DNA from 3 places in the Pseudoalteromonas sp. 5Ae-yellow genome. Region 1 is predicted to be linked to each of the others. Evidence: predicted binding sites of a transcription regulator. Region 1 holds the regulator's gene; each other region holds the start of a gene.
What was found. Region 1 encodes ArgR, which controls arginine synthesis, uptake and breakdown. Its sites were predicted from a motif close to ANTGAATANNTATTCANT; they were not measured.
Positions count from the first base shown of each region.

Region 2: the regulator ArgR is predicted to act here: its motif matches at 2,648-2,665, upstream of gltB (glutamate synthase large subunit).
Region 3: the regulator ArgR is predicted to act here: its motif matches at 2,752-2,769, upstream of H4J63_RS15950 (OadG family protein).

Region 1 covers NZ_JACGWD010000003.1:63,494-67,789, reverse strand. Annotated here, with positions in the region: gene ispB (octaprenyl diphosphate synthase) at 283-1,254, shown strand; gene mdh (malate dehydrogenase) at 1,340-2,272, opposite strand; gene argR (transcriptional regulator ArgR) at 2,498-2,965, shown strand; gene H4J63_RS01435 (Dyp-type peroxidase) at 2,973-3,872, opposite strand; gene H4J63_RS01430 (ABC transporter ATP-binding protein) at 3,921-4,296, opposite strand, start outside.
Region 2 covers NZ_JACGWD010000094.1:4,477-8,772, reverse strand. Annotated here, with positions in the region: gene H4J63_RS18195 (ABC transporter permease) at 1-77, opposite strand, end outside; gene H4J63_RS18190 (ABC transporter ATP-binding protein) at 81-791, opposite strand; gene H4J63_RS18185 (efflux RND transporter periplasmic adaptor subunit) at 834-2,087, opposite strand; gene gltB (glutamate synthase large subunit) at 2,767-4,296, shown strand, end outside.
Region 3 covers NZ_JACGWD010000068.1:77-4,372, reverse strand. Annotated here, with positions in the region: gene H4J63_RS15960 (sodium ion-translocating decarboxylase subunit beta) at 1-657, opposite strand, end outside; gene oadA (sodium-extruding oxaloacetate decarboxylase subunit alpha) at 671-2,452, opposite strand; gene H4J63_RS15950 (OadG family protein) at 2,464-2,706, opposite strand; gene H4J63_RS15945 (DUF1328 domain-containing protein) at 3,225-3,398, shown strand; gene H4J63_RS15940 (hypothetical protein) at 3,455-3,646, shown strand; gene H4J63_RS15935 (YcxB family protein) at 3,779-4,246, shown strand.

The DNA of each region.
Region 1 (4,296 bases):
TCAATATTTACCCCATTTTATATTAATTAGCCCTTTTGCCAAGCGCTTTTTAACTCTTAGTCGAAATAAATTAATGTACTCAAATATGACCCTCACAGCTTAATATCTAAGCACACCATAAACTGTATATTGATTATCAATTAATCAGTTATCTTGGCTAATTCAGTCTAAATTAAGTACTTTAATAGTGTTTTTTCAATCAATCGTCACAAAATATCGAGCTAGTGCATTTTTTGTTGTACAATCTGCGCCGTTCACACATAAAAATTGGCTCGGAGATCAATGGATATAAAAGCTATCCAGGCGTTAATCGAAAGCGATATGAATGACGTCAATCAACTTATACATGCGCAAATGCGCTCAGATGTGGCGTTAGTTAATCAGCTTGGTTTATATATAGTTAGCAGTGGCGGCAAACGCGTTCGTCCAATGCTGGCTATTTTAGCAGCCAAAGCGCTCGGTTATCAGGGTAAAGATCACATAACACTTGCAACAATTGTTGAGTTTATTCATACAGCAACGCTATTGCATGATGATGTTGTAGATGAATCAAACTTACGACGTGGCACGCCTACAGCAAATGCTGAATTTGGTAATGCTGCTAGCGTATTGGTTGGTGACTTTATTTACACTCGTTCATTTCAGCTTATGGTTGGCCTTGGCAAAATGCAGGTTATGCAAGTACTTGCCGATGCAACAAACATTATTGCTGAAGGTGAAGTATTGCAATTAATGAACTGCAACGACCCAGATACGACCGAAGCCAGTTATATGCAGGTTATTTACTCTAAAACAGCTAAGTTGTTTGAAGCAGCGACAGGGCTTGCAGCCATTATTACTGAGCAAGATCAAAGTACTCTCGATGCACTAAACCTGTACGGTATGCATTTAGGTACTGCATTTCAGTTAGTGGATGACGTACTTGATTACAATGCAGATGCTGAACAGTTGGGTAAAAACATTGGTGATGATTTAGCTGAAGGCAAACCAACCCTTCCGCTTATTTATGCTATGCAACATGGTAGCGAGCAGCAAACACAGCTCATTCGTGATGCAATAGAGCACAGTAATGGTATGGAGCATTTAGAAGAAATTTTAACTGCACTAAAACAAACTAATGCGCTTGAGTTTACAATGCAAAAAGCAGAGCTTGAGGCCGAAAAAGCCATTGCCTGTTTAGACTTTTTAGCTGAGTCTGACTATAAGCAAGCACTTATAAGCCTTGCCCGTATTGCGGTTGACCGCGACCACTAGTTTTAACTAGTTACACAGTGTGACATTAATTCTGAGCAATAAAAAAGCCTGCAAATGCAGGCTTTTTTGTTGCTTAAACCGGCTATTACGCCATGAAATCAACACCTTCTTTGATGTCTTTTTTCAGAGTTTCAAGCATGTCATTTTTTGCTTTTGTTTCAAATGCGCTTAGTTCGCCGTAAGAAAGAATTTCTTCTACACCGTTTTTACCTAAACGTACTGGATGTGCAAAGTACTCTGCATCGCCATTTTCAACAGCAACGTAAGCGTAATCTACAACTTCTTCACCTTGTAGGCCTTTAACTAAAGACATACAAAAACGAGCTGCAGCAGCACCCATAGATAGCGTAGCTGAACCACCGCCTGCTTTAGCATTTACAACTTCAGTACCCGCATTTTGGATACGTGGAGTAAGTGCAGCAACTTCTTCATCAGTGAAAGAAACACCTTCAACTTGAGAAAGTAGAGGCAGAATAGTTGTGCCTGAGTGACCACCAATTACTGGTACTTTTACAGTTGCTACGTCTACGCCTTTAAGTTCAGCAACAAATGCTTCTGAACGAATAACGTCAAGCGTAGTAATACCGAATACGCGTTTAGCGTCGTAAGTACCTGCTTTTTTGAATACTTCAGCAACAATTGGAACTGTGCCATTTACTGGGTTAGTAATAATACCTACTAACGCTTTAGGACAGCTGGCAACAATGCCTTCTGCTAAAGTTTTGATGATGCCAGCATTTACATTGAATAAATCAGCACGATCCATACCTGGTTTACGTGGCATACCCGCTGGGATAAGAACGATGTCAGAACCTTCAAGCGCTTTATTTAAATCGTCTGCGCCAAAGCCTGCAACTTTAACATCTGTTGGGATGTGAGAAAGGTCAACCGCAACACCTGGTACTACTGGTGCAACATCATAAAGTGATAATTCAGAGCCAGCTGGTAAGCCTGTTTTTAATAATAAAGACAACGCTTGGCCGATACCGCCTGCAGCACCTAATACAGCAACTTTCATTGGAATTCTCCGTAATTTGAGGTAGGAAACATTTGTGGCTCTTAAGATAATGAAATTAGCGACTAAAAACAAATTTATCCTGTCTATTTCAAGTATATTTTCGACCATAGTCGTAAACTTTTGTGATTTAACGCATCAAACTGGCAAGTTAACTAAACAACTGCTGCATAATTATTCATTTTTGTGTAGAATTTGCAGCATAAATAACAAAAACGAATAAAGACTATGCAACCACAAGATAAACAAGAAGCACTGGTAAAAGCATTTAAATCACTATTAAAAGAAGAAAATTTTGGATCTCAAGGCGAAATAGTTGATGCGTTAAAAGATCAAGGCTTTGACAATATAAGCCAAAGTAAAGTATCACGCATGTTAAGTAAATTTGGCGCTGTACGCACGCGTAATGCCAAGCAAGAAATGGTTTACTGCTTACCTGCTGAAATGGGTGTACCTACGGCTAAAAGCCCATTACGCCAATTAGTAATCGACATTATGCACAACGAAATGATGATCATCATTCGTACCAGCCCAGGTGCTGCTCAGCTTATTGCACGTTTATTAGATTCATTAGGTAAAGCAGATGGCGTACTAGGAACTATTGCCGGCGATGACACTATTTTTATCGCTCCTGCTAAAATATCTGAAATAGATGTAACACTTGAACGTGTTCGCATTTTATTTGATACGGTTTAATAGCAAACTAAATTTGTTTTAAAAACCCGACTGAAGGCGCAAAGAAAGCAGAGCCCATATCGGCTTGAGTAAAATCAAGCCAGTGGTCGTAGCAATCCCCTTCCCCTAAACGACTATTAAGTACTTTTTCAAATGCGGTGCCCGTACAAGCGCATGTAATTGATAACATTCCCTGCTCATACACGTCGCCATAAGGCATGCTTTGATTTAATAGTAGCGGTTGTCCGTCTTCGTCTTTTAGCTCACTTCGCGAAGCATGGCTGGTTTCGACCGCTGGAGTAATTAGCGTGTTATCAAGACGCGTACGTCCCATTATTTGCTCTTGCTCACTCAATGATAAATGCTGCCACATAGTTAAATCATGTTTATAACGCTGAACATGAATATAACTCCCCTGATCTTCAAAGCTACCAGGGTTGCTAATTAAAGCCGTAGCGCGCTTTTTTCTTCCATGAGCTGTATCGCCACCATAAATAAAACCGTTAAAATCACGACCATCTAAAAAGCGAAAATTACGAATTTGCTCCACCAGCTCAACATCGGGGGCAAATAATTTTAAAATTTGCAGCGCAAATAAATGGTTAACATCTTCACGGTCAGAGCGAATTTGCACAAATAAATCGCACGGTTGTACGCTCATTTGGTGATCGCTATGGGTTATATTGGGAAAGCTCTGTAATTCGCTTGGAATGTATTCAGGGAGGATATGCGGCCAGTATTGCGCACCAATAGCAACCATACAAGAGAGCATTGATTCTGAAAATTGATCGCTAAACTCTTCTTCTATAGCGCTTACTTGTTTTAACTTTGCGCGAAGTGATTCGTCTTGACCATCAAACACATTAAAAAATAAGTGCAAACCGTGTAAGTTTGCTTCAGCACAAATCCCTGATTGCGCTTGCGCCATTGTTATTCCTTAGTTTTACAGATAAAAACACAGCGAATAACAAATTAATTACGATTCGAAAAAATTCACCGTGTGAGGTTTTATTTTTATTATAACCTGATCATTATTTTCAAATGACTGGCCATATTGTGCTGCAACTTCAATTTCTTGTTCATCAATAACAAGCGAATAAACATACGCCGAACCAATAAAGCGACGACTTATGATTGTAGCTCGCTTGCTGAATTTGTCACTTTGGTTATCTGCCACTAATTCTATTTGATGAGGGCGCACATATATAAGCCCTGCACTTACATTATGCTTACTCTCAACATAAGATTCGACTAAACCAAATGGTGTTTTATATTCAGTTGCGGTTAACACTTCTGCGCTTAAGTATATGCCCTGACCCAGAAACTCTGCAACCTCCTTTGAACATGGAGCT
Region 2 (4,296 bases), on a different contig from region 1:
GCAAGTACCATTAAAAAGCTAACCAGTGGGGTGCGCTTGAAGCTGCGCCAACTTAAATCTAAATAATGAATAAACATTAGTTAAACCCCCGATGCTGTTTTTATAGTTTGCGCGCCCTGATAAAGCGTAAAGTCGGCAAGCTGCCCATCAACTACTTGAATATTACGCGGAGCACGGCGGGCTAATTCGCTATCATGCGTTACCATTACAATAGTGGCACCGTCGCGATTGATTTGTTCAAGTAACTCCATAACTTGGCGAGCCATTAAGCTGTCAAGGTTACCTGTTGGCTCATCGGCAAGTAAAAAACGAGGTTCACCAGCAAGCGCACGGGCTATTGCCACACGTTGTTGCTGGCCACCAGAGAGTTGTTGAGGTAAGTGTTTAGCGCGAGATGCTAAACCAACTTGTTCAAGGCATTGCTCAATTCGACGTTTTCGCTCATTTGCTTTAATCCCTCTGTAGCGAAGAGGAACTTCTATGTTTTCATATAAATTTAAATCGCGGATCAAATTAAAACCTTGGAATATAAAGCCAATTTTTTGATTACGTAAATCAGCACGTTGGTTATCGTTTAGGCTGCTAACATTAACGCCATCCAACAGGTATTCACCTTCGTTAAAAGGCTCGAGCATACCTGCAATATTTAAAAAGGTTGTTTTTCCTGAGCCGCTAGGACCGGTAACAGCAATAAATTCGCCTTCGTTTACTTGCAGATTAAAATCTCGAAGCGCATGGGTTTGTACCATTTCTGTTTGGTATACTTTACTTACATTGTTCATTTGTAACATGATTGTTCCTAATTATTTTTAGCGTTGGTTGAGAACGTCTGTTTAATTTAATAAAATCGTGTTGGCTTGCTTAAAGTCGCTGTAGCTTGAAATAATAATTTCATCGTTTTCTTTTAGTCCGCTTAAAAGCTCAACCGCATTAATGCTGGTGGCGCCTATTGTAATAGATATACGCTTTGCGATATTGCCATCGACTTTATAAGCTATAATTCCGCCTTGCTGCATAAATGCACCACGCTTTACTTGCATTACACCTTCTCGGTTGTCGAGTAAAATACGTGCAGTTAAGCGTTGGTTCTGACGAATGTTGTTAGTAACACCTTTAAACCGGACGCGTGCGGTTACTTCACGATTATTAACTTCTGGTGATATGGCGGATAAATTCCCCATCACTGTTTCATTGCCTAACTTAAGCTCTACTTCCATACCGAGTCCTAATTCGTTTGCGTAACTTTCAGGAACTTGGAGTTCGGCTTCAAAATTACTTAAGTCGACGAGAGTCATAAGAGGTTGGCTTTGCGTCACAGCGGCTTTTTGTTGCACTAATAGGTTACCCACGATCCCAGTAACGGTAGCCTTAATAGATAGGTTGCTTACTTTTCGGATTAAGTCATCAACAATAAGTTGTTGGCGGGTCACATCACTTTTAGCAGCTTGTAGTTCAAAAGCGAGCGTGTCTTTGGCAAGCAATACCTCTTGCTGCGCATGCTTATAGGAGAGCTTAGCTCGGGATAATTCATCAACTGCTTTTTCTAGATCAATTTGGCTAATTAAGTGCTTTTGTATTGATAACTGTGCGCGACGATTTTCGCGCTCAGCGGCGTTAAGCTCAACTTGTGCCATATCGAGTGTTTTATTTAAGGTGAGTGTTTGGCGTCTTGCTTGCAAATGTTGCCTTTGCTGTTCGCCTTCAAGTCTTTTAAGTACAGACTCCTGTTGCTTCAATTCATTAGTTAACTCAGGGCTTTGCAGCAGGGCAAGTGTGTCGCCTTGCTTTACTGTATCGCCGGCCTTTACTTTTAAATCTATAAACCCCCGTTCTGGACTGTAGATTTTAGGAGCATTAGCAGCAACAATTTTACCACTGGCGGCAATGTCTCGAATGAGCGCCTTAACATGTACTTTTGCAATCTGTACTTTTGAGCGGCTAATAGAGCTTTTAGCGCTATGGCTCGTTAAAAAAATATAAGCAATTGCAGAGACCACAATGAAAACAATCGCAGTGATTATCGCGTATTTTTTATAGCTTATAGGTGCCTTTACTTGTACGTCTTGTGCGCTGGTATCTTTAATCATTTAATTTCCCCTAAATTGCTTTTATGTATTTTTCGCACAGCAGTAATAAAGCTGCTGTGCAAATAGCGGCAATAGGAGAGAGTAAAAATAAGCTTAGAGTAAACATAGTAATTCCAATTAGCGATTATATGTAAAGCTATACGATTAATATGCCAACTATTATCACATTGATATTAAAGTGCTTTTTATTTTTTGTTCATGAAAATGATGTCCGCATCGGACACCGCTTTAAATAAAAATTCACTATTAATGTACAAAAAATGACATGAACTTTCATAACTATACTAATGAGCAGCAATAATCGGGGATGTTAAGCCATTAAAGTAATGAAATACCATAAAACTATCTAAATGTTAACTGAATAGCCCTTCATTTGTTGAATACTTATTCACTTTTACTCTCCTTTACGTTTACGTAAGCTGCACCTTTGGGTGCTTGTGTTTTTTACAATATGTTAAACTTGACACCAGTGTCATGAAAAAATAGTGGTTAAAATAACGCTAAATGTTAAAAATAATGATAAAAAGAAATCTTGCTATGAAGTGAGAAATATTCAAGAATGTGAATATGTATTCAAAGTGCTATTGACTCTATTTAAGATAGAGGCTAGTTTTGTCCGTCTGTTAGCAAATCGTCGAGCAGTTCATCCACGCTAACAGTGCAGCAAGGGGAGGGGTCTATGTTATACGACTCAAAGTTAGAAAAAGAAAATTGTGGCTTTGGCTTAATAGCCCAAGTTAATGGTCAAGCTAGTCATAGGCTTATTCGTACTGCTATTACGGGGCTTGATCGCATGCAGCACCGTGGCGGTATATCTGCCGATGGTAAAACAGGTGATGGCTGTGGTTTATTATTACAAAAACCAGATAGCTTTTTCCGTGCAATTGCCAGTGAACATAATTGGCACTTAGGCAAAAACTACGCAGTGGGTATGATATTTTTAAATTCAGACCCTGTTTTAGCACAAGCTGCAAAACAAATACTTAGCGAAGAATTAGAAAAAGAAACGCTAAATATTTTAGGTTGGCGTGTTGTACCAACCGACCCATCTATGTTGGGTCCTATTGCTGTACAGCAATTACCAGGTTTTGAACAAATTTTTGTTAGCGCGCCAGAAGGTTGGCGTTCTAAAGACTTAGAGCGTCGCTTGTATGTAGCACGCCGCCGCGCTGAAAAGCGCATTGTTGATGATGAAGCTTTCTATATCGCAAGTCTATCTGGTTTGGTAACTATCTATAAAGGCTTAATGATGCCTGCGGATTTACCTAATTTTTACCTAGATTTAGCTGATATTCGTATGACGAGTGCGATTTGTGTTTTCCATCAGCGCTTTTCTACTAATACTCAGCCGCGTTGGCCTTTAGCTCAACCTTTCCGCTATTTAGCACACAATGGTGAAATTAATACTATTGAAGGTAACCGCCAGTGGGCACGCGCACGTTCTTATAAATTTGCGTCACCGCTTATTCCTGATTTACAAAGCGCAGCGCCGTTTGTAAACGAAACCGGTTCTGATTCATCAAGCCTAGATAATATGCTTGAGCTATTTTTAGCTGGCGGCATGGATTTATTCCGCGCTATGCGTATGCTCGTGCCGCCTGCATGGCAGAAAAACCGTGCAATGGACGACGATTTACGTGCATTTTACGACTTTAACTCTATGCATATGGAACCATGGGATGGCCCGGCAGGTATTGTTATGTCGGATGGCCGTTTTGCGGCGTGTAACCTTGACCGTAATGGACTACGCCCAGCACGTTATGTAATTACACAAGATGGTTTTATTACGCTTGCATCAGAAGTGGGTATTTGGGATTACACTGCCGATGAAGTGGTTGAAAAAGGCCGTGTTGGTCCAGGTGAATTATTAGTTATTGATACTAAACTTGGCAAAATCTGGCACTCGGATGAAATCGATCAAGATTTAAAGTCTCGCCATCCTTACAAGTCATGGCTTGAGGAGAACGTTAAACGTTTAGTTCCATTTGAAGAACTTACCGAGCAAGACGCTGGTAATCGCTCATTTGATGACGAAACGCTAGCTAAATATCAAAAAATGTTTGGTTATACCAACGAAGAGCTTGATAGCGTTATTCGTGTAATGGGTGAAAACGGCCAAGAAGCGACAGGCTCAATGGGTGATGACACGCCATTTGCTGTGCTTAGTGAAGGGCATCGTTCACTTTATGATTACTTCCGCCAAAAATTT
Region 3 (4,296 bases), on a different contig from region 1:
GCTAAGCACCATAAGAGGGAAAATAATCTTTTCCTTTTTAGATACTTTACGAAGCTCTGGCATTTTTATTTTACGTTCTTCTGGTGTTGTTAACGCACGCATAATTGGCGGCTGAATAATTGGCACAAGTGCCATGTATGAGTATGCGGCTACCGCTATTGCACCAAGTAAATCTGGTGCCAGTTTTGACGCTAAAAATATTGCAGTAGGTCCATCTGCTCCACCTATAATCGCAATAGCCGATGCATCCTGTAAAGTAAACTCAAAGCCTGGCACATAGTTTAATAATATCGCGCCAAACAGAGTCGCAAAAATACCAAACTGTGCAGCCGCACCTAATAGCAACATACGTGGATTAGCAATAAGCGCACTAAAATCGGTTAGCGCCCCTACTCCCATAAATATCAATAACGGAAAAATTCCCGTATCAATACCCACATAATAAACGTAGTACAAAAGCCCACCAGGGTCTGACAAACCTGCCACTGGTACATTTGTTAAAATCGCACCAAAACCAATAGGTAGTAATAATAGTGGTTCAAAGCCTTTAGCTATCGCTAAAAACAGTAATAAACACCCTACCGTAATCATTATTAACGATGGGATTGTAAAGTTAGCAATGCCTGTCGCATTCCAGAGGTTTAAAATACCTTCCATCCTCTATTTACTCCTAAGCTAATGCAATCATAGCGTCGCCGGTAGTTACAGCATCGCCTTCACTAACTAACACTTCAGCAATTGTTCCGGTATGCGTAGCGCGTATTTCAGTTTCCATTTTCATGGCTTCCATAATAATCACTACATCGCCTTCGTTAACAACCTGCCCAGCTTTTACTTTAATCTTAAAAATATTACCGGCTAGAGGTGCGTTAAGCGTTTCGCCTGATGCTACCGAAGCCGACTGGGGAATGTGCTCAGAGTCTTTTAAGGTTACTTCTTTAAGTTCACCACCTTGCGCCACTACTACGTCGTAAACTTTACCATCTACTTTTACGCTGTATTGCTCAGCTTTAACGCTGTTATTATTTGATCCCGATTTTGGTGCTGCCTTATTGCTCTTATCTTCAACGGTAGGAATAGGCTCAAATGCACCTGGGTTGTTGCGGTTTTTAATAAACTTCAAACCAACTTGTGGAAACAATGCATAAGTTAGTACATCATCAATTTGATCATCAGCAAGTGTTAAACCTTGCTCTTGCGCTTCTTTTAATAATTCAGCTTCAAGCGTTGCAAGCTCTGGTGCAATGTTATCTGCAGGGCGACAAGTAATAACCTCAGCTCCATCAAGCACACGCTCTTGTAGCTCTTTATTCATTGGTGCTGGTGTTAAGCCATATTCACCTTTTAATACGCCAGCAGTTTCTTTAGTGATTGTTTTATAACGCTCACCGGTTAGCACGTTAAGTACAGCTTGAGTACCTACAATTTGCGACGTGGGTGTTACTAAAGGTAAAAAGCCAAGATCTTCACGTACACGTGGGATCTCAAGTAAAACTTCATTAAGCTTATCTGCCGCGCCTTGCTCTTTAAGTTGGTTTTCCATGTTTGTAAGCATGCCACCAGGTACTTGAGCTAGTAAAATACGACCATCAACCCCTTTTAAGCTACCTTCAAATGCCGCATATTTTTTACGTACATCTCTAAAGTAAGCAGCAATTTCTTCTAGGTGATTTAAATCAAGGTCAGTATCGCGCTCGGTACCTTCAACTATCGATACAATAGTTTCAGTAGCAGTGTGTCCGTAAGTCATACTCATAGATGAAATAGCGGTATCAAGCATATCAATGCCTGCATCAATCGCTTTTTGATAAGTCGCAGTACTTAAACCAGTTGTAGCATGGCACTGCATAGCAATAGGAACCGATACAGTTTCTTTAAGTGCTTTAATTAGTTTTTCAGCATCGTATGGCTTTAATAAACCCGCCATGTCTTTAATACAAATTGAGTGACAACCTAAATCTTCTAATTGCTTAGCAAGAGTCAGCCACATTTCAAGCGTATGAACAGGGCTAACTGTGTACGAAATAGTACCTTGAGCATGTGCGCCTACTTTTATAGCCGCTTTAATAGCTGTTTCAAGGTTGCGTACATCGTTCATTGCATCGAATATACGAAATACGTCAACGCCATTTTTATGTGCGCGTTCTACAAATTTTTCAACTACGTCATCAGCGTAATGGCGGTAACCCAATAGATTTTGACCGCGTAATAGCATTTGTTGTTTAGTATTAGGCATCGCTTTTTTAAGCGCACGAATACGCTCCCAAGGATCTTCGCCTAAATAACGAATACACGAATCAAATGTAGCACCGCCCCACGATTCAATAGACCAATAACCTGCATCATCTAGCTTGCTAGCAATAGGTAGCATATCGTCTAGGCGCATACGTGTTGCGAGCAATGATTGGTGCGCATCGCGTAATACCAATTCTGTTAATTTTAATTTAGCCATGTGTGTGCCCCTTATTTGTTATTTGATTTGTACTGAGCAATGGCAGCACTAATAGCAGCGATGTACTCATTAGGCACACCTTGAGATTTAAAAGACGGTGATTTAGCTGGTGATGCCTCTGGTTCGCTAAAGCGCGTCACCAAATTAGACATAAGCGTTACTGCACCAATTAATATCGACAGAAATACAAACACCCCAACCATACCAGTTAGCATTAAGCTACCAGCCGTTGTGAGTAGAGCACCTATATCCATTTTTCTCCCCCTTGAAACCCATATCGAAAATAAAAAATCGATTTAATTAAATATTTATTCACTGGATGATAACAAAACTAGTCGCTTTGTCTACATCTTGTAAATTGGTAAAACCAATTAAACTATAAACAACATAACACTCAACTTATTTACATGCCATAACCCAGCAACCATACGCCATATAATACACGTAGGAAATAACGACTATAGCTAATAGTTATATAGAAGTTGTTAATTAACTATTCAACTTAATAAAAATACACACCAAACTTTATAATAAGTACAAAAACACACACCAATTGTTAATTGGTCTTACCAAAAAAATATTCTCAGTGGATTTTTGCCAGCAATTTGTAACAGTGTGAATAACTTACATAACAAAGCGTAAAAGTTACTAACTAACAAATAACTAAAAACATAACCAAAAAACATAAGCTATTGATATTAATAAAAAATAAACTTTGGCATGTAACTGGCATTAGTTATTATGAGCAAATTTGATAACCAAGGAGAAAACAATGTTACGCTGGACAATTACATTTTTAGTTATTGCTTTAATCGCTGCAGTGTTAGGTTTTGGTGGCATCGCAGGTGCCGCAGCTGGTATAGCAAAAATTATATTTTTTATCTTTTTAGTACTTTTAGTGATTTCATTAGTTTCAGGTGCACTACGTGGTAAATCGCCCAGGTAGATAAAGCATTCAACTAACACACTAAAATTTAATTAATACTTACAAGGAATTACATTATGAATTCAACAACTGTAAAAGCAGCACTAATCGGTCTATTCGCAAGTTTTTTCATCATGGGTTGTGAAGACAACCATGCAGAAGACGCAGGCGAACGTATTGACGAAGCAGTAACTGACGTGCAAAACAAAGTAGAAGATGCATGTGAAAATGTTAAAGAAGGCGTAAACGCTGAAGAAACTAACTGTTAATTCTTCTTTTATCGCTAAAAAACGGCCTTAGGGCCGTTTTTTTGTGTCTGTAATAAAATCACTGACTATAAAGCTGCTCATTTAGCGGTTAGCTTGTTAAAATAAAAAAAACGATATTTAAAGCAAGGCAATATGGCATTTACAACAACCTACACGCTAGATAAACCCTACTTTTATGAGTGCTTTGATGAGTCACTCCCGTACAGTAAACGCGCCAAACCTAAGTACTTTTTACTTGTACTACTGGTTGCGCTTGGTTTATTTGGCATTTATGTTTTAAACGATCATTACTTAGGATCGTTTATGATCATGCTAGGTGTACTAGAGTGCGTCGCTTTTTACTATCGCAGACCTTGGTGGGTAACCAGACAAATGCTCAGCAGAGCATCAGGCTCAGAAGTAACACTTACCTTTGATGAAGAAGGTATTAAATCAGCTAATCATTACAAAAGCTTTCAGCTAACTTGGCAAGACATAAGCGAAGTAATAGATACGCAGCAAGGTATTATTATTAAAAATAAAAGCGGCATGCAGTATATTTCAAAACAAATATTAACCCCAGAAACACTCGCTTTTATAAACAAAAAAGCCACTCAGTGAGTTAACACCATTCAGTTAAGCATGCTTTGACTTAATGGTGTACCGAGTTT